DNA from 3 places in the Streptomyces sp. NPDC059649 genome. Region 3 is predicted to be linked to each of the others. Evidence: riboswitches for the same ligand, from Rfam matches in the RefSeq annotation. Region 3 holds a riboswitch; each other region holds the start of a gene.
The links. A riboswitch is a leader RNA that binds a small molecule or an ion and turns the genes downstream of it on or off. The one in region 3 is predicted to bind cobalamin.
Positions count from the first base shown of each region.

Region 1: another riboswitch for cobalamin. It lies ahead of ACFV1J_RS24645 (cobalamin biosynthesis protein); the one in region 3 lies ahead of metE (5-methyltetrahydropteroyltriglutamate--homocysteine S-methyltransferase).
Region 2: another riboswitch for cobalamin. It lies ahead of ACFV1J_RS25840 (HoxN/HupN/NixA family nickel/cobalt transporter); the one in region 3 lies ahead of metE (5-methyltetrahydropteroyltriglutamate--homocysteine S-methyltransferase).

Region 1 is NZ_JBHWDV010000026.1:39,049-45,422, forward strand. It holds gene ACFV1J_RS24635 (putative cobaltochelatase) at 1-1,535, opposite strand, end outside; gene ACFV1J_RS24640 (cobyric acid synthase) at 1,591-3,168, opposite strand; gene ACFV1J_RS24645 (cobalamin biosynthesis protein) at 3,165-4,151, opposite strand; cobalamin riboswitch at 4,281-4,418, opposite strand; gene ACFV1J_RS24650 (hypothetical protein) at 4,621-5,046, shown strand; gene ACFV1J_RS24655 (caspase family protein) at 5,052-6,374, shown strand, end outside.
Region 2 is NZ_JBHWDV010000028.1:58,796-65,169, forward strand. It holds gene ACFV1J_RS25825 (TetR-like C-terminal domain-containing protein) at 1-247, shown strand, start outside; gene ACFV1J_RS25830 (helix-turn-helix transcriptional regulator) at 323-766, shown strand; gene ACFV1J_RS25835 (VOC family protein) at 777-1,187, shown strand; gene ACFV1J_RS25840 (HoxN/HupN/NixA family nickel/cobalt transporter) at 1,303-2,412, opposite strand; cobalamin riboswitch at 2,443-2,666, opposite strand; gene ACFV1J_RS25845 (ArsR/SmtB family transcription factor) at 2,748-3,146, shown strand; partial or broken gene ACFV1J_RS25850 (transposase) at 3,177-3,556, shown strand; gene ACFV1J_RS25855 (DHA2 family efflux MFS transporter permease subunit) at 3,572-5,125, opposite strand; gene ACFV1J_RS25860 (NADPH-dependent FMN reductase) at 5,155-5,751, opposite strand; gene ACFV1J_RS25865 (TetR/AcrR family transcriptional regulator) at 5,870-6,374, shown strand, end outside.
Region 3 is NZ_JBHWDV010000002.1:183,664-190,037, reverse strand. It holds gene ACFV1J_RS03880 (response regulator) at 37-684, opposite strand; gene ACFV1J_RS03875 (sensor histidine kinase) at 669-1,922, opposite strand; gene ACFV1J_RS03870 (hypothetical protein) at 2,077-2,574, shown strand; gene metE (5-methyltetrahydropteroyltriglutamate--homocysteine S-methyltransferase) at 2,661-5,054, opposite strand; cobalamin riboswitch at 5,247-5,406, opposite strand; gene ACFV1J_RS03860 (SpoIIE family protein phosphatase) at 5,464-6,374, opposite strand, start outside.

The DNA.
Region 1 (6,374 bases), on a different contig from region 3:
TCCCGGCGCACCAGCAGCCCGGTGCCGCGCCGCCCGCGCGCCTTCTGGTGCGGCGCCGCGGCCTGCACGGTGGCCGCCAGGTGCAGTTTGCCCAGGGCGCCCCGGGGGCGGCGGGCCCCGGTCGTCCGGCCGTGCGCGGTACGGGCCCGGGAGCGGCGGCCGTCGGCGCCCTCGCCCAGCCCCGGCACGTCCAGACGCCGGGCCTTGAACGGCTCACCGGCCGCCACCGCCGGCTGCTCCGCGGCCGCCCCGCCCTGCGCCTGCGGCCGGGCCCCGGCCTCGTCCCCGTCCCCGGACGGCTCGGGTACGGGCTCCTGTGCCTGCGGGGTCTCCTGCTCACGCTGGTGCGGCAGTCCGTCCCCCGGCGGCACCGACGACTCCTGAGGACCACCTTCCTGGGGACCGCCCTCCTGCGGCGGCACTCCGCCGCCCGGACCGCCCCCGTCGGGGCCCCCGTCCGGACCGTCCGGCTCCGGATCGTCCCCGCCGTCCGCCGGATCGTCCTGTCCGGCGAACTCCTCCAGCGTCCGGTCGAGCTTGTCCTCGTCGAGTCCGGGGGCGTCGAAGGGCGCCCGGCGCCGGCGGTGCGGCAGGGCCAGCAGTGCCGCCTGCCGCACGTCCTCCTCCCGGACCTCCGTCCGCCCGGCCCACGCGGCCAGCGCGGTGGCGGTCCGCGCCATGACGATGTCCGCGCGCATCCCGTCCACCTCGAACGCGGCACAGGTCGCCGCGATCTGCCGCAGCGCCGCGTCGCCCAGCGTCACCTCGGGCAGCAACTCCCGGGCCGCGGCGATGCGTTGCCGCAGCGCGTCCTCCTCGGCCGCCCAGCGCGCCGCGAACCCGGCCGGGTCGGCGTCGTACGCGAGCCGCCGCCGGACCACCTCCACCCGCTGCTCCGGCTCCCGGGAGGCCGCGACCTCGACGGTCAGCCCGAACCGGTCCAGCAACTGCGGCCGCAGCTCGCCCTCTTCCGGGTTCATGGTCCCGACCAGCAGGAAACGGGAGGCGTGCCGGACGGAGACGCCCTCGCGCTCCACGTAGGAGGCGCCCATCGCGGCGGCGTCCAACAGTAGGTCGACCAAGTGGTCATGGAGGAGATTGACCTCGTCCACGTACAGGATTCCGCGGTGCGCGTCCGCGAGCAGGCCCGGCTCGAAGGCCTTCACGCCCTCCGACAGGGCCCGTTCGATGTCCAGGGCGCCCACCAGGCGGTCCTCGGAGGCGCCGACCGGAAGCTCCACCATCCGCGTCGGACGGCTCTCGGCGGCCCCGGTCCCGTGCGGCCCGTCGGGACAGCCGGGGTCGGGCGCGGCCGGGGCGCAGGCGAACCGGCAGCCGGCCACCACGTCCACGGCCGGCATCAGCGCCGACAGGGCGCGTACCGCGGTGGATTTCGCGGTCCCCTTCTCGCCGCGGACCAGCACCCCGCCGACCGCCGGGCTCACCGCGTTCAGCAGCAGCGCCAGCCGCAGGTCGGCCATGCCGACGACCGCGGTGAAGGGGTACTGCGGGGTGGTGTTGTGCGCACTCGTCATGCTGTGTCGTCCTCCACGTCGCCGGCCGGCCCGGATCCCGTCCCTTGCGTACCCCTCATGGCGCCCCCGGAGGCACGAACGGCAGCCCCTCCGGCACCCCCTTCTCGATCAGCCGGAGCAGCGCCCCGGTGTCCGCGTGCTCCTCGATCAGATCGCCCAGCCGGTCCAGCTGCTCCTCGCGCAGCGCGCCGAATCGGGTGTCGGGGGCCGGGACGAACGCCCGGCCGGCGTCCGCCGCCACCCGCCGCAGGAAGGCCCGGCGGAAGGCGTCGCTCTCCAGGGAGCCGTGCCAGTGCGTGCCCCATACGGAGCCGACCCGGCAGCCGTCCATGAACGCCTCGTCCCCGCCCGTCACTTCGGCGACGCCGTGGTGGATCTCGTAGCCCTCCACCGGCTCGCCGAGGGCCTCGCCCACCGGCCGGGCGAGCGTCTTCTCCACCGCGAAGCGGACCCGTACGGGCAGCATCCCGAGGCCCTCGACCGCGCCCGCCTTCGACTCGACCTCGTCGTCGATGTGCTCGCCGAGCATCTGGAAGCCGCCGCAGATGCCCAGGACCGGACGGCCCTCGGCGGCCCGCCGGACGATCGCGTCCGCCAGCCCGCGCTCGCGCAGCCACCGCAGGGCGCGGACCGTGCCGCGGGTGCCCGGCAGCACCACCAGGTCCGCGTCGGCCAGTTCCTCCGGCCGGTCCACGAACCGCACCACCACGCCCGGTTCGGCCGCCAGCGCGTCCACGTCGGTGAAGTTCGACATCAGCGGGACGGCACAGACCGCCACCCGCAGCACGTCCGCGCCGTGCGGCGGCGCCACCACGCTCTCGCGCACCGCGCCGCGCAGCGAGACCCGGAGGCCGTCCTCCTCGTCGATGCCGAGCCCGTGCGCGTACGGCAGCACGCCCAGCGTCGGCCGCCCGGTCAGCCGCTCCAGCATGTCCAGACCGGGCTCCAGCAGCGTCACATCGCCCCGGAACTTGTTGACGAGGTACCCGGCGACCAGCGCCTGGTCCTCCTTCGACAGCAGCGCCGTGGTCCCGAAGAAGGACGCGAAGACGCCGCCGCGGTCGATGTCGCCGACCACCACGACCGGTATCCGGGCGGTCCGGGCGATGCCCATGTTCACGATGTCGGTGCGCCGCAGATTGATCTCGGCGGGACTGCCCGCGCCCTCGCAGATGACGGCGTCGTGCGTACGGCGCAGTTCGGCGAGACAGTCGGTGACGGTGCCGAGCAACTGCTCCCGCCCGCCCGCGTACCGCGCCTCCCCGGGGGACGACCCTCCGGGCCCGCCGAAGTACCCGCGCGCGCTCAGCTCACCCACCGGCCTGCCCAGCAGCACCACCTGGCTGCTGCGGTCGCCGCCCGGCTTGAGCAGGACCGGGTTCATCAGCGCGGTCGGTTCGACCCGGGCCGCGGCGGCCTGCATCGCCTGCGCCCGGCCGATCTCCGCGCCCTCGCGGGTGACGAACGAATTGAGCGACATGTTCTGCGCCTTGAAGGGCGCCACCTTCACGCCCTGCCGGACCAGCCAGCGGCAGATCCCCGCCGTCACCACGCTCTTGCCCGCGTCGGACGTCGTACCGGCCACCAGCAGCCCGCCGCCGAGCCCCCCGGCCGTCCCGCATTGCCCGTTCACCGGCGCTTCCTCCCGCTCGTGCCCCTGCCGCCCGCGATCCTGTCCCGCACCGCGCCCGCCGCCAGCCGTCCCGCCACCGTCGCCACCAGCGCCAGCGCGCTCACCCGCCGCGACAGCCGCACCGCCCGCTCGATGTCCGCCACCTCCGGCGGCCGCGCCGCGCCGTTGAGCACCGGACGGTGTTCCACCCGCCCGCCGTACGCCAGCGTGCCGCCCAGCCGTACGCCCAGCGCGCCCGCGAACGACGCCTCCACCGGGCCCGCGTTGGGGCTCGGGTGCGCCCCGCCGTCCGCCCGCCAGGCCGCGAGCGCACCGCGCCGGTCGGGCCCCGCGAGCACGGTCAGCGCGGCGGTCAGCCGGGAGCCGGGCCAGCCGGCGACGTCGTCGAGCCGGGCCGCGGCCCAGCCGAACCGCCGGTAACGCGGAGACTTGTGACCCACCATCGCGTCCAGGGTGTTCACCGCCCGGAACGCCACCAGACCGGGCACCCCGCCGAACGCGCCCCACACCAGGGCGCCCACCACCGCGTCCGAGGTGTTCTCGGCCACCGACTCCACCACCGCGCGGGCCATCTGCGGCCCGTCCAGCGCCTCGGGATCACGGCCGCACAGATGCGGCAGCCGCTCCCGCGCCACGTCCGGATCGCCCGCTTCCAGCGCGCCGCCGACGGCCCGCGCCTCCCGGCCCAGCGAGGTGCCGCCCAGCACCGCCCAGACGGTGGCCGCGGTCAAGGCCACCCGGGCGCCGCGGCGGTGCCGTACGGCCCGCTCCAGCAGCGCCGCGCCGGCCGCCGCACCGCCCGCGCACAGCACGGCGTGGACCGCGCCATGACCCCGGTGGTCGCGCCACAGCCGGCGCTCGACGGCGGCCGCGGCCCGGCCGAACGCGGCCACCGGATGACCGCGCCGCGGATCCGCCGCGATCAGGTCGCCGAGGAAGCCGAGAGCCGCGCCGCACGCATATCCCGCGTGTTCGCCGCGCATCGGATCAGGCCGCCGTCGGTCCTCGAAGGGGCCCTGCGGCAGCGGGCAGTGGGGATCGGGGCGGGCGGCCAGGCATGGCGGTATGTCCTCACTCAGGGTCCTCGCCCTGGCTCGACGTGACGGCGACCAGAGTCTCCTGGCTCCCGGATCGGCGTGTCCCCCGGCCTTCCCGTCCGTACGTATCCGTACGGACCGTGGCCCTCGTCGGAGGAACGCTCCCCGGTGACAGTGGCGGGACCGCGCCGGATTCTCACCGGACTTCCTCATCTGTCGCCGATTGGCCCCGGCAGTCCACCACGGTCCGCGAAGGCCCGTCAACTCACCCTTGACCTGCGACGCTGCCCCGTGGCAGGCCCTGTGGCGCACGCCACAGGGTGGTGAGGGCGTCACGGACGGTTGCCCCCGTCCCTGATTCCACGTCACTATCTGGTGCACGGTGGCGAAGGGGCCGCCGGAAGGGGGCTGGGGGATGCCGGAGCACGCCGACCATCATGAGGACCGTCAGGAGATCCGCCTCAGGGTCACCGGGACGGACAATCCGCAGCAGGATCTCGACGACCTCCGGGCCTGGCTGGAGCGCGAACCCTGGCTGAGCCGCCGGGACCACACCTGGGAACACCGGCCGCAGCCCCCGCACCTCACGGACGACGGGGACGCACCGGGCCCCGCCGACATGGCCGTGGGCGTGGACGACCTGATCCTGGTCGTCGTCGGCGCGATCGCCACCGAGGTCACCAAGGGACTGAGCATCGCCGTGCGGGAATGGCTGCGGCGCCGCAAGGAGGAGCGCGCCGCCGGCGAGGAGCCCGCCGTCGAGGTCACCGGCGACGGCGGCCCGGCACGACCCGATCCCGGCAACCCGACGCACGAGAGTGGCAGCGCCGGCGAGGACTGACCCGGATGTCCGAATACGACGCGCGGGGAAAGATCAACCGGGCGCTGCTGATCGGTGTCCACGACTACGCGACGCTCGGCGGCCTGCCCGCGGTGGAGGACAACCCCGCCGAGCTGCGCCGCGCCCTGACCGCCACCGACCTGTTCACCGCCGACGAGGTCACCCTCTGCCGGCCGGCCGAACCCTGGGAGTTGAGCCAGGCGCTCAAGACCGCCGCCGACGAGGCCCGCGGACTGCTGCTGGTGTACTTCTCCGGCCACGGCTGGGTCGGCAGCGACGGCGGCGACCTGCAGCTGATGGTCGGCGCCTCGGTGCCCCGGCAGAGCCACACCACCGTCTCCTGGCAGGACGCGGTGCTCTCCTGCCTCGACAGCGCCCGCGCCGAACGCATCGTGATCGTCCTGGAGTGCTGCTACGCGGGCAACGCCGGCGGCGCCTTCCACTCCCACCGCAAACCCATGTCGCTGCTGATGGCCGCCCAGCCCAACCGCCGGATCTTCAGCGGGGAGGAACCGGCCGGCGGCACCGTCTTCACCCGCGCCATGGTGCAGATCCTCGAAAACGGCATCCCCGGCCGCCGGTTCGTCACCTTCGAGGACCTCGTACGGGAGTTACGGGGCCGGCTCGCCGGTGAGCGGACGCCGATGGGCGACGTCTGGGAGCCCCGGTCGGCGAAGCAGAACACCGTCGACGACGTCGTGCTGTCCTTCGCCACCCCCGAGGCGCGGCTGCCGACGCCGCCGCGGGTCCGCCTGCGCCGCTGGTCCAACCAGCACGTCCGGCCCCGCCTGAAGCCGCTGCTCGCGCTCGTCACCGTCCTCGTGCTGATCGCCGCCGGGCTCGTCGTCCGGCAGCTGCTGCTGCCGCTGCCGGACTGCCCGCCCGCCCTCGAACTGCGGCTGCTCACCGCGCCGGAGGCCGAACCGACCCTGCGCCGGGCCGCGTTCGACTACGAGATGTCCGAGGCCAACACCCGCCCGCTGCAGGGCGAGGGCGACCTCCCGGCGGGCTGCCGGCGCGCCCAGATCACCGTCTACTCCGCCGCCAAGGACCAGATCGACCAGGGCTTCGCCGCCGCCGGCCGCTGGCAGGGCGAGGCCCAGGGGACCGGCCAGGGACAGCAGGACGACAAGGGCACCGATCCGCTCTACCGGCCCGGCCCGCAACCCGACCTGTGGATCCCCGAGTCCACCGCCGACTACGACGAGGCCCGCCGCGGCATGCCCCCCACGGGCTCCCCGGCGACCCTGCACAACACCGGCCCGGTCGCCTACAGTCCGCTGGTCGTCGGCATCCCCGCGGGAAAGCAGCTGGACGACGTCGAGCGG
Region 2 (6,374 bases), on a different contig from region 3:
GGTGCAGTCCTTCGATCCGTCGGGCGCCGTCGGTACCGCCGACCCGGTCCGGCCGCTCCTCGCGGCGATCGACCGTGCCTTGGCGGAGTCCCTCCTCGCCGGCGAGGCGACCTCGATCGCCCTCTCGTTCTGGGTGACCCTGCACGGGCTCGTGACCCTCGAACTGGCCGGGGCCCTCGACGCGGCCACCGCCGAGAGCAGCCTCCGGACCACGATCCACGCCACCCTGCGCGGCTGGCGGAAGTAACCGGCGGCCCCCCGGCGCCCTCGCGGGAACCGGCGACGCTGGGCAACCCCGGCGGGACATGGCACGATCACGCAGGTGACCAGCAGATCCAGCACCGCGCCATCCCTGCGCGACCTCGCGCTGCTGCGCCGCGTCCGCGACCGGATCGACCGGGAGTACGCGCAGCCGCTGAACGTCGAGGCGCTCGCCCGTGGCGTGAACATGTCGGCCGGGCACCTCAGCCGGCAGTTCCGGCTCGCGTACGGCGAGTCGCCCTACGCCTATCTGATGACGCGGCGCATCGAGCGCGCGATGGCGCTACTGCGCCGGGGCGACCTCAGCGTCACCGAGGTCTGTTTCGAGGTCGGCTGCTCCTCGCTGGGCACCTTCAGCACGCGCTTCACCGAGCTGGTCGGGATGCCGCCCAGTGCCTACCGGCGCCAGGCGGCGCTCGCACCGGCGGAGCTGCCGCCGTGCGTGGCGAAACAGGTGACCCGACCGATCAGGAATCGAGAAGCGCAGGTCACCGATGGCCTCTAGCGTGAGAGCCATGGACATCACCATTCACACCAGCTTCCTCCCGCACGACGACCCGGAGGCCTCCCTGGCCTTCTACCGCGACACCCTCGGCTTCGAGGTCCGCAACGACGTCGGGAAGGGAAAGATGCGCTGGATCACGGTCGGTCCCGCCGGCCAGCCCGACACGTCGATCCTCCTGGCGCCGCCGGCCGCCGACCCCGGCATCACCGACGACGAGCGTCGCACCATCGTCGAGATGATGGCCAAGGGCACCTATGGCTGGATCCTGCTGGCCACCAAGGACCTCGACGGCACCTTCGAGCGCGTGCAGGCCGGCGATGCGGAGGTCGTCCAGGAGCCGACCGAGCAGCCGTACGGCGTCCGCGACTGCGCCTTCCGCGATCCGGCCGGCAACCTGATCCGCATCCAGGAAGTGCGCTGAGCCTCCGGAGGGGCCGGGCCGCGGCGCTCCGACGGCTCGTCCCCTCCGCCTGCCGAAGGATTCGCGGCCCCGGGAACGCGAAGTGCCCCAGCGCCGGCTGGTGGACCCGCCCGCCTCAGCCGTTGCCCGCCGAGCGCGCCGCCCAGCGCTTCTCGACGCCGGCCAGGCGCCAGTACGCCAGCGCCGCGGCCCACACCACCACGAACAGGCCGACGATGAGGAAGCCGACGTTGTCGAGGTCGAGGCCGGAGATCCAGCCGGTCACCGGGTCGCTCAGGCCCAGCTTGTCGTGGAGCACGGTCACCAGCTCGATGGTGCCGATGAAGAGGGCGACGGCGATGGACAGGCCGGTGATGGTGAGGTTGTAGTAGACCTTCCGGACCGGGTTGGAGAACGCCCACTGGTAGGCGAAGTTCATGAAGGTGCCGTCGAGGGTGTCGAACAGGCTCATGCCGGCGGCGAAGAGCAGCGGCAGGCACAGGACCGCGTACCAGGGCAGGCCGGCCGCGGCGCCGCTGCCCGCCATCACCATCAGCGTGACCTCGGTCGCGGTGTCGAAGCCGATCCCGAAGAGGAAGCCGAGCGGGAACATCTGGCCGGGGCGGGAGATGGAGCGGGTGAACCGACCCAGGAAGCGGTTCATGAAGCCCCGGGAATCCAGCTGCTGCTCCAACTCGGCCTCGTCGTAACGTCCTTCGCGCATCCCGCGGAAGACCCGCCAGATCCCGGTCAGCGCGATGAGGTTGAGGGCGGCGATGAGGTAGAGGAACGTGCCCGAGACCGTGGTGCCGATGGTGCCCAGGATCTGGTGGGTACGGGATTCATCGTTGAGGAGGGCGCCGGCGAGCTGGGCGCCCCCGGCGACGAGGGCCGCCATGACGACCACGACGCTGGAGTGGCCGAGGGCGAACCAGAAGCCCACCGACACCGGACGCTTGCCGTCGGCCATCAGCTTGCGGGTGGTGTTGTCGATCGCGGCGATGTGGTCGGCGTCGAAGGCGTGCCGCATGCCCAGGGTGTAGGCGGTGATGCCGAGTCCGACGCCGAAGACCTGGCTGCCGACGGAGTAGTGGTGGGGGACCACGAGCAGGAACAGCACGCCGAAGGCGACGACATGCAGGCCGGCTATGACGGCCATCAGGCCCGCGGTGCGGACGGTGTCCTGCCGGCGCCAGCGGAACGTGGCGGGGGCAGGGGTGGTCGGGGTATCGGTGGACAGGGCCATCCGGCGGTCACGCTCCAGCACCTCGTGGATCACTTCGTGAGATGCCGTGGCCGGTCTCCTGGCTTACGGGTTCGCTGCCGCTCGTGCCCGTCCCTGCCTTCCCAACCGCGGGCTGCGGCCAGTGGCTCCGTCCACCCAGCAAGGTGCACGAAACGGGACGAGAACTCCCCGATCACAGTGGCGAGGGCCGCTCCGGACTGGGACCACGAGGTCCGTCACCGGTCTTCCCGAGCACCACGGCGCGCCAACCCTACGGGTCGCCCGGCGATGTCTTCAAGCCTGCACAACTGTGCAGGTATCGAAGATCACACTCTGCGACCTGCGAAGATGTCCTCATGCATCTCGTCCCGGCCGAGCGCGCCGACCACCGCACCATCGACGGCCACCGCGTCTGCGACGCCATCGCCGCCATCGGTGAGCCGGGCGAGGTCCGGGCCTGGGCCGACCGCTTCGCGCTGCTCGCCGATCCCGGGCGCCTCGCCCTGCTGCTCGCCCTCCACCGGGCCGGTCCCATCGCCGTCTCCGACCTGGCGGTCGCCACCGGCATGAAGGACACCGCGGTCTCCCAGGCGCTGCGTCTGCTACGGGCCGCCGGCGTGGTCGAGGGCGCGAAGGACGGCCGGGTGGTGCGCTACCGCGTGGTCGATGACGCGACCGCGGCACTGCTGACGCACTGCACGACCGGGGAACCCCACCGCGCGCGGGCTCAGGGCCTGTCCGACGGGTCGGTGTGACTGACCTGTCAGCTGATCGTTCCGGTCAGCATGGGGCGGGGTGATGCATCCGATGAGGAATGGGCTCGCTTGGAGCCGCACTTACCCGAGAACGTGGGACGAGGTGGCCGTTGGAAGAGCCACCGCAGAGTGATCAACGGCATCCTCTTCCGGCAGCGGACCGGCCTTCCATGGCGGGACCTGCCGGCACGGTTCGGGAGGTGGAAGACCTGCCAGGACAATGCAGAGGCAGCAGGGGGGGCCGGCCCGCCGGCTTCGACAAGATGCTCCACAAGCGTCGCAACGAAGTGGAACGAACCACCAATCGACTCACGAACTTCCGGGCGGTGGCGACGCGTTACGACAAGAGGGCCTACATCTTCCACGGCACTGTGACCGTCGCCGCGATCTGGCTGTGGCCTCGCCCCTGACCCGCCAGACCCTGCCTAGTCCGCCGCCCCCGGGGCCGTCCGCAGCGGCACCTCGCGGATCAGCCAGGCGGCCGCGAAGGCGACGGCACACAGCGCGGCCGTGCCGATCATGACGCTGTGCAGTCCGCCGGTGACCCCGGCACGGAAGGCGTCCCGCACCCCGTCGGGCAGCCCGAGCAACACCGCGGGGGTCACTTCGTGGCCGCCGGCGAGCCGCTCCCCGTCCCCGCCGAGCCGGTCCGTGAGAGTGGCGGCCATGCGGCCGGTGTAGAGGGAGCCGAGCACGGCGACGCCGAGCGAGCCACCGATGGTCCGTAGCAGCGTGGTGGTGCCGCTGGCCGCGCCCATGTCGCGGGGCTCCGCGCTGTTCATGGTGATGAGCATCGCGGGCTGCATCAGACAGCCGAGGCCCAGGCCGAGGACGAGCGTCAGCGCGGAGGCCACCGCCGTGGCGGTGTCCGCGCCGACCATGAGCAGGGCCAGGGCGCCCGCCGTGGCGACCGCGCCGCCCGCGATGGGGTACCCGCGGTACCCGCCGCCGTTGGCCACCGCCCGCCCGATGAACAGCTGCGCGCCCATCATGCCGAGCATCAGTGGGAGCAGCAGCAGCCCACTTTCCGTCGACGACATGCCCCGTACGAACTGCATGTACTGCGGCAGATAGCTCGCCGCGGCCAGCATCGCCGCGCCCACCAGGAAGCTCAGCACCTGGGCGAGCGTGAAGTTGCGGTCGCGGAACAGGCGCGGCGGGATGATGGGTTCGGGTGCTCGTCGCTCCACGTGGACGAACCAGCCGAGGGCGCCCACCGAGAGTGCGGCGAGCCCCGCGATCTGCGGTGAGAGCCAGTCGTACGCCGCGCCGGCCCAGGTCCCGATCAGGGTGAGCGCCAGAACGCCCGCCGTGAGGAGTGCGGCGCCCAGGAAGTCGATGCGGGCCGGGCCGCGCTCGCCGCGCAGTCGGATGCAGAGCCCGACGATCAGGAGTGCGGCGGCGCCGACGGGCACGTTGACGTAGAAGACCCAGCGCCAGTCCAGCTGGTCGGTGAGGAAGCCGCCGAGCAGCGGGCCGCCGATCATGGCGACCGGCAGCAGTACGCCGATCATCGACTGGGAGCGGCCCGCCTGCGCGGGCGGCAGGAGCGTCCCGAGGAGGGAGAGCGCACCCACGAAGAGGCCGCCCGCGCCGAGTCCCTGGAGTGCCCGGAAAGCGATCAACTGCCCCATGTCCTGGGCGAGTCCGCAGAGCACCGACCCGACGAGGAAGACCGCGATCGAGGTCAGGTAGCTGCCCTTGCGGCCGTACAGGTCGCCGGCCTTTCCCCAGATCGGGGTGGAGACGGCAGTGGTGAGCAGATAGGCAGTCACCACCCAGGAGAAGTGGTCCAGGCCGCCCAGGTCGCCGACGATCGTGGGCAGGGCGGTACCGACGATCGTGCCGTCGAGTGTCGCCAGGATGATGCCGAGCAGCAGTCCCAGGATGGCGAGGCGCGACGGTGGCGCCATGGCCGGCGACTGGTCGGCACCGGGCTCCGCCGTCTTGGGCGCGGTTTCTCCCATACGCTGATTCATGGTTTTCCCCCAGTGTTGTTGACGCGGCATCAGGCGGTGTAGGGGCGGGCGTTCCTGGCGTCCCGCAGTGCCTGGGCCCACCAGGCGAGTTGGTCGAGCATCGTCTTGGCCGCGGCGTCGCTCTGCGTGTCCTTCATCGCGTACTCCTCGTCGAACAGGCCCCAGGCGTTGTGCAGGCTGACCGTGTTGCGGATGGTGGTCGCGTGCAACTCCGCCATGACGAGCCGGAGTTGCTCGACCGCGCGCAGGCCGCCCGAGATGCCGCCGTAGGAGACGAAGCCGATCGGCTTGGCGTGCCACTGCTCGTTGTGCCAGTCGATGGCGTTCTTCAGGGACGCCGGGAAGCTGTGGTTGTACTCCGGCGTGACGAACACGAACGCGTCGGCGGCCGCCAGGCGCGGTGAGACCTCGGCGAGGGCCTCTTCGGTGCCGGGCGCGGGCGGCTGACCGAAGGCCGGGAAGACGGTGGGCAGTGGGGTCTCGGCCAGGTCGACGACGTCGACGCTCATGTCGTCGCGCTGGTCGAGGTGGCTCTTGATCCACCGCGTGACGACGGGTGCGAAGCGGCCCTCCCGGGTGCTGCCGACGACGACCGCTACGCGGAGCTGCTGCGGCTGCTCGCTCATGGGAAATCCCCCCTGATGTGTACGACGTATTGGGATGCGTACAACGTACACGTCGCTGTGTACGCCGTCTACTGGCGATACGCTGTACACGAACGGTCGGCCGGAGAGGAGCCCACTCGTGGCAGCCCAGAAGAAGAGCAGAGATGCGGATGCGTCCGTGCTGTGGGAACGCATGGAGCGCCCCGCCGCCGCGCCCCGCGCCTCACTGACGCCGCAGAAGATCGCCGCGGTGGCAGTGCAGGTCGCCGACGCCGAGGGCTTCGCCGCCGTCACCATGCGCCGCCTCGCCACCGAGCTGGGCGTCGCACCCATGGCCGCGTACCGCCATGTCTCGAGCAAGGACGACCTGTGGGCGCTGATGGTCGACCAGGTCACTGAGGAACTCGCCGTACCCGACGAGCTGACCGGCTGGCGCGACATCCTGCGCGCCTACGCACTGGCCAGTCGCGCCATGATGCTGCGGCATCCCTGGCTGGCCCAGCTGCCCACACCGCACTTCGTGCTGACGCCGAACCGGATGGCGGTCGCGGAACGCCAGCTTGCCGCGCTCGACGGCCACGGCATGGACACCGACTCGATGATGGCCGCCTTCCGCGCGGTCAACGCCTATGTGCACGGCGCGG
Region 3 (6,374 bases):
CGACCGGTCCGTCGTCGAAGGGACCGTGGAGTTCGCTCATGTCTGGTTCAGATACGCGAGGACCGCGAGGACGCGGCGGTTGTTGTTGTCGTCATCGGTGATGCCGAGTTTGCCGAACATCGAGGTGGTGTACTTGCTGATGGCGCTTTCGCTGAGGAAGAGCCGCTGGCCGATGGCCTGGTTGGACAGCCCTTCGGCCATCAGGCCGAGCACGGAATGCTCGCGTTCGGTGAACCGTTCCAGGCGGCGGTTCGAGGAGCCGTTGGAGAGCAGTTTGGCGATGACGGCCGGGTCCATCGCCGTCCCACCCCCGGCGACGCGTTCCAGGGCATCGATGAACTGATCGGCGTCGAAGACGCTCTCCTTGAGGAAATAGCCGATACCGCCGGCGCCGTCGGCCAAGAGCTCGCGGGCATACAGCTGTTCCACGTGCTGGGAGAGGATCAGCACCGGCAGCCCGGGCACTTCGCGGCGGGCGGCGAGGGCCGCCCGCAGGCCCTCGTCCGACTGCGTCGGCGGCATACGGACATCGATGACGGCAACGTCCGGCCGCCGGGTCAGCAGCGCATCGAGCGTCTCGGGCCCGGTGGACGCGGTCGCCACCACCTGGTGTCCGTATGCCTCGATGAGGCGGACCATCCCGTCGCGCAGGAGGTAGAGGTCTTCGGCTACAACGATTCGCATGGCACCACCATTCTCGCGCAGGTCGGGCCGCCCGCCGGACTGCTGATCTCCAGGCTGCCGTCGAACACCGCCAGGCGCCGGCGCAGCCCCGCGAGACCACCGCCGGCCCGCTCGCCGGCTCCGCCGCGGCCGTCGTCCGCCACCTCGACGACGAGGCCGGTGCCGTCCAGGGCGAGGGAGATCCGTGCCCGGGTGGCCCGGGCGTGCTTGATCGCGTTGGTCAGCAGTTCGGCGATCCCGAAGTACACGGCGGACTCGATCGGCGGGTCCAGGCGGAGCGGGAGGTCGGCGCTGACCTCCGCCTCCAGCGGGCTGTCCAGGGCGAGGGCGCGCACGGCGTCGACGAGCCCTCGCTCGTTCAGCACCGGCGGGTTGATGCCGCGGACCAGTTCGCGCAGTTCCGTCAGGGACGTGGCCGCGCCGGCCCGTGCCTCCCGCATCAGCGCCTTGGCCCGGTCGGGGTCGGTCTCCATGAGCTTCTCGGCAGTCGCCAGGGACAGGCCGAGCGAGACCAGACGGGCCTGCGCCCCGTCGTGCAGATCCCGCTCGATCCGGCGGATCTCGGCGGCCTGCGCGATGGTGGTGTCCGCGCGCTGGGCGGTGAGTTCGTCCACCCGGTCCGCCAGTGCCCTCGTGGGCGACGGACGCAGGAAGCGGACGGCCACCGGCTTGACGGACCGCCAGGCGTACGGGGCACTGGCCAGGGCCACGACCAGGCCGAGCACCCCGGCCAGGCGCGCGGGAAGCGCCGATTGGCCGAAGCCGAGGACCGCCGCGGCGACCCCGGCCGGCGGGACGGCCGCGAGCACGCCCATGGTGAGCGGCGCGATCGCCAGGAACCGCAGGTCGCGCCAGGTCGCCGGATCGCTCCACCAGAGCCGCCACCGCTGCTCCTGGCGGGCGTCCCGGCTGCTGCGCCGGTAGGAGAACCCGTTCCACCAGTATCCGGTGGACATCTGCACCACCGGCTCGGCCTGCCGGTATCCGGCGGGAATGACAGTGCCCGTCCACTGGGCGACGAGCCGGCGGACCGTACGGCAGAGCGGCCGGGACACGGCGAACGTGCCGATGGCCGCCCACACGAACACCGCTGTCCACGCCCACGGGTTCCCCGCCCACCAGACCCCCAGCACGACGGCGGCCCACACGGCCGGCACCAGCATGCTGACGGCCACCACCCCGCACGCCCGGACGAACCCCACCCCGGCACCCGCCACCCACGAACCCAGTTTTCGCATGCCCATCCCTTGTCGCTTCTCCTTGCCCGTGCTTCCACTGTGCGCCGGGCAAAGCCTGGTCCCCGCCGGTTCGGCCCGGTAGTGGGGCTGGCCCCACTCACCCGTACGTCCAGGCTCATACCGCGCCGCTCGGGCGCTCCCTAGCGTCGACACCATGACGACGACACGAAGCACGCACGACAGCAGCACGCATGACAGCAGCACGCACACCACGGGCACCACCGGCCACCCGGCGGCCGCGACGGCCCACCTCCACCCTCCGCGCACCCAGCGGGCGTTCGGCACGGCGAAGAACCTCGTCGCGGCCTACGGTGCGCTCAGCGCCGCCGTCCTCATCACGGTCGCCGTCCTCGCGCTCACCGGACACCCGGTGACCTCGTTCATGTGGGGCCGGTCGGGCGGAATGCTCGGGAGCGCCGCGGTGATCTACTGGATGACCGTCCTCGCCGCGCGGGGCACACGGTGGGCCTATCTCCGCGTGCGGATCCTCACGGTCCTCATGCCGATCGCGATCATCGGCGTCGACATGATCCCCGGCATCTGCCCGCCCTGGTTCGCCCTGAGCCAGGCCGCCTCCGCCCTCCCCCTCGCCGCGGCCGCCTTCCTCAGCAACGGGTCCCGACTGCGCGCCGCCTTCCCCAAGGGCGCCTAGGAAAGCACCTTCTGACGACGCTGCCGGGGCCCACGTCCGGCACCGTTGCCGTACCGCACCGGACGTGGGCCCCACTCACCGCGTGCTCAGGAGGATCTGGCGGGAAGGGTGGCGCGGACGTTGCGGGCCGCGGTGACCAGGTTCTCCAGGGAGGCGCGTACCTCGGCCCACCCGCGGGTCTTCAGGCCGCAGTCCGGATTGACCCAGAGCCGCTCCGGCGGGAGGGCCGCCAGCCCCTTGCGCAGCAGGGCCTCCGCCTCGTCGACACCGGGGACGCGGGGAGAGTGGATGTCGTAGACGCCGGGCCCGGCCTCGCGGGAGTAGCCGGCCTGGGCGAGTTCGTCGGCGATCCGCATATGGGAGCGGGCGGCCTCCAGGCTGATGACGTCGGCGTCCAGGTCCTCGATGGCGGCGAGGATGTCGCCGAACTCGGCGTAGCACATATGGGTGTGGATCTGGGTGTCCGGGCGTACGCCGCCGGTGGCGAGCCGGAACGCCTCGGTGGCCCAGGCCAGGTAGGCGGGGCGGGCCTCGGCCCGCAGCGGCAGGGTCTCGCGCAGTGCGGGCTCGTCGACCTGGATGACCGAAGTCCCGGCCCGTTCAAGGTCGTTGACCTCGTCGCGCAGGGCGAGGGCGACCTGGCGGGCGGTGTCGGCGAGCGGCTGGTCGTCGCGGACGAAGGACCAGGCGAGCATGGTGACCGGACCGGTGAGCATGCCCTTGACGGGGCGGCCGGTGAGTGACTGGGCGTACGTCGTCCAGCGCACGGTCATGGGCTCGGGACGGGCGATGTCACCGGCGAGGACCGGCGGGCGGACGTAGCGGGTGCCGTACGACTGGACCCAGCCGTGCCGGGTGGCGAGGTAGCCGGTGAGCTGCTCGGCGAAGTACTGGACCATGTCGTTGCGTTCGGGCTCGCCGTGCACCAGGACGTCGATCCCGGTCTTCTCCTGGAAGGAGATCACTTCCTGGATCTCGGCCTGGATGCGCTCCTCGTAGGCGGCGGCATCGATGCGTCCGGCCCGCAGGTCGGCCCGTGCGGTGCGCAGTGCGCCGGTCTGCGGGAAGGAGCCGATGGTGGTCGTCGGGAGCAGTGGCAGCGCGAGATGGGCGCGCTGCGCGGCGGTCCGCCGGCCGTACGGCTCCGGGCGGCGGGTGTCGCGGTCCGTGACGGCCGCGGCCCGCGCACGTACGGCAGGGACGCGGGTGATCGGCGAAGCGGCACGGGAGGCCAAGTCGGCCCGGTTGGCGGCCAGTTCCGCGGCGATGGTCTGGGTGCCCCGGCCCAGACCACGGGCCAGGGTGACGACCTCGGTGGCCTTCTGCCGGGCGAAGGCCAGCCAGCGCAGGATCTGCGGGTCGATGTCGTGTTCGGCGGCGGTGTCGAGGGGCACGTGCAGGAGGGAGCAGGACGCGGCGACGTCGACATGGCCGGCGAGTCCGAGGAGGGTGCCGAGGGTGGCCAGCGACTTCTCCAGGTCGTTGATCCAGACGTTCCGGCCGTTGACCACGCCGGCGACCAGCCGCTTGCCGGGCAGTCCGCCGACGGCGGCGAGATCGTCGAGGTTCCCGGCCGCGGCCTCGGTGAAGTCCAGCGCGAGACCGTCCACCGGGGTCCCGGCCAGTACGGGCAGGGCGTCGCCGAGCCGGTCGAAGTACGAGGCGACGAGCAGCCGGGGCCGGTCGGTGAGGCGGCCGAGACCGTTGTAGGCCCGGCCGGCGGCTTGGAGCTCGGCGGGGGTGCGGTCCTGCACGAGCGCGGGCTCGTCCAGCTGCACCCACTCCGCACCGGCGGCCCGCAGATCACCGAGCACCTCGGCGTACACCGGCAGCAGCCGGTCGAGCAGCGTCAGCGGGTCGAAGTCCGCGGCCACCCCGGGGGCGGGCTTGGCCAGGAGCAGATAGGTGACCGGACCGACCAGTACCGGGCGGGGGCGATGGCCGAGCGCGAGGGCCTCGCGCAGCTCGGCGACCTGCTTGCCGGAGTCGGCGCGGAAAACGGTGTCGGGGCCCAGTTCGGGCACCAGGTAGTGGTAGTTGGTGTCGAACCACTTGGTCATCTCCAGCGGCGCCACGTCCTGCGTACCGCGCGCCATGGCGAAGTAGCCGTCGAGGGGGCATCCCGTGCTCGGGCGAAGCCCGGCGCTTGGGGAAGGATCCGCCTCGACGGCCGCGCGGTGGCGTTCGGGCACGGCACCGACCATGACGGTGGTGTCCAACACGTGGTCGTAGTACGAGAAGTCGCCGGTCGGCACCTCATGGATCCCGGCGTCGGCCAGCTGCTGCCAGTTCGCCCGGCGCAGCCCCTCCGCGGTCCGGCGCAGCTCATCGGCGGTGACCCGGCCCTTCCAGTACCCCTCGACGGCCTTCTTCAGCTCCCGCCCCTGGCCCTGGCGGGGGTATCCGTACACGGTGGCCCGAGCCGTCGTGTCCGCGGCCTTCCCGGCCCGGGCACCTGTCGCTGTCACGGTCTCCGTCACAAGAAACTCTCCTTCGCGAGCTTGTCTGTTACAGATCCCGGAGACGGAACGGGGCGCGAAGGACGAACGAACCGGAGGAAGCCGCAGCTCAGGAGTTCAGCAAGTGCCGCCCACCGTCCGGTAGGTACGCCGACCCGCCCTCGAAGGTCACCGGAATGTCCGCACGTGATCCCTCACGCGCGGGCAACGGGCAGGTCTTCGGACTCGCGGGCACGTCCCCCTGGGAAAATCGCCCAGGCGGACACCTACCGGCCGTCGCTTCCCAGACCCGTCCGGGTCCAGTGCGTATGACGGCGATCGTTCCCACTCACCGCTGCGGGGCAGTCCCGGAATCCCACCGGGTTCCCTCTTACGACGCACCTGCCTGGCGGGCAGGGCGAACCAGCTGCCCGACCAGCCTAGCGCCTCTTCAGGGCTGTCGGCCGATTGCGGCCGGTCGGTATTCGGTGAGGAGGAGGGCGATGTCATCGGCGCGGTAGGAGGAGCGTTGGGCGTGGTGGAGGAGACGGTCGGCGAGTTCGTCGAGCGAGTCGGCCGGGGCGTGGGCCATGGTGCTGCGGAGCTGGTCGATGCCCACGTCGATGGGGGTGGTGCGTTCCTCGACCAGGCCGTCGGTGTAGAGGGCGAGGGCGGAGCCGGGCGGGAGGTCGACGGGGGTCTCGGGGTAGTCGCTGGAGTGGTCCACGCCGAGCAGCGGGCCGGTTTCCAGGTCCAGTACGTCGGTGTGTCCGTCGGGATGGCGGAGCAGCGGCGGCGGGTGGCCGGCGCGGACGGCCCGGGCACGGTGGCCGGCGGGGTCGAGGAGGATGTAGCAGCAGCTGGCGAGGAGGCCGGTGCCGAGGTCGATCAGGGTGCGGTTGGCACCCGCCAGGACGTCGCCGGGGGCGTGCCCCACCACGACGAACGCCCTTACCGCGCTGCGGAGTTGGGCCATGGTGGCGGCCGCCGCGATGCTGTGTCCCTCGACGTCCCCGATGACCAGGGACACGCCGCCCCTGGTGCCCGGGATGACGTCGTACCAGTCACCGCCGATGTCCATGCCGCTGGTGCAGGGGAGGTAGCGGGCCGTCGTCCGCAGGTCGGGGAGTACGGGCAGCCGGTGCGGCAGCAGGGCCTGTTGGAGGCCGCGGGCGAGGGCGAACTCGGAGTCGTAGAGCCGTGCGCGTTCCAGCGCCTGGGCGATCAGGCCGGCGAGCGCGGTCAGGACGCTGCGGTCCTTGGCCGTGAAGCGATGGACGTCGTCGAAGCCGAGGACGCAGGTGCCGACGGGACGGCCGGAGGCGATCAGCGGGAGGTACGCCCAGGAGTTCACACCGCCGA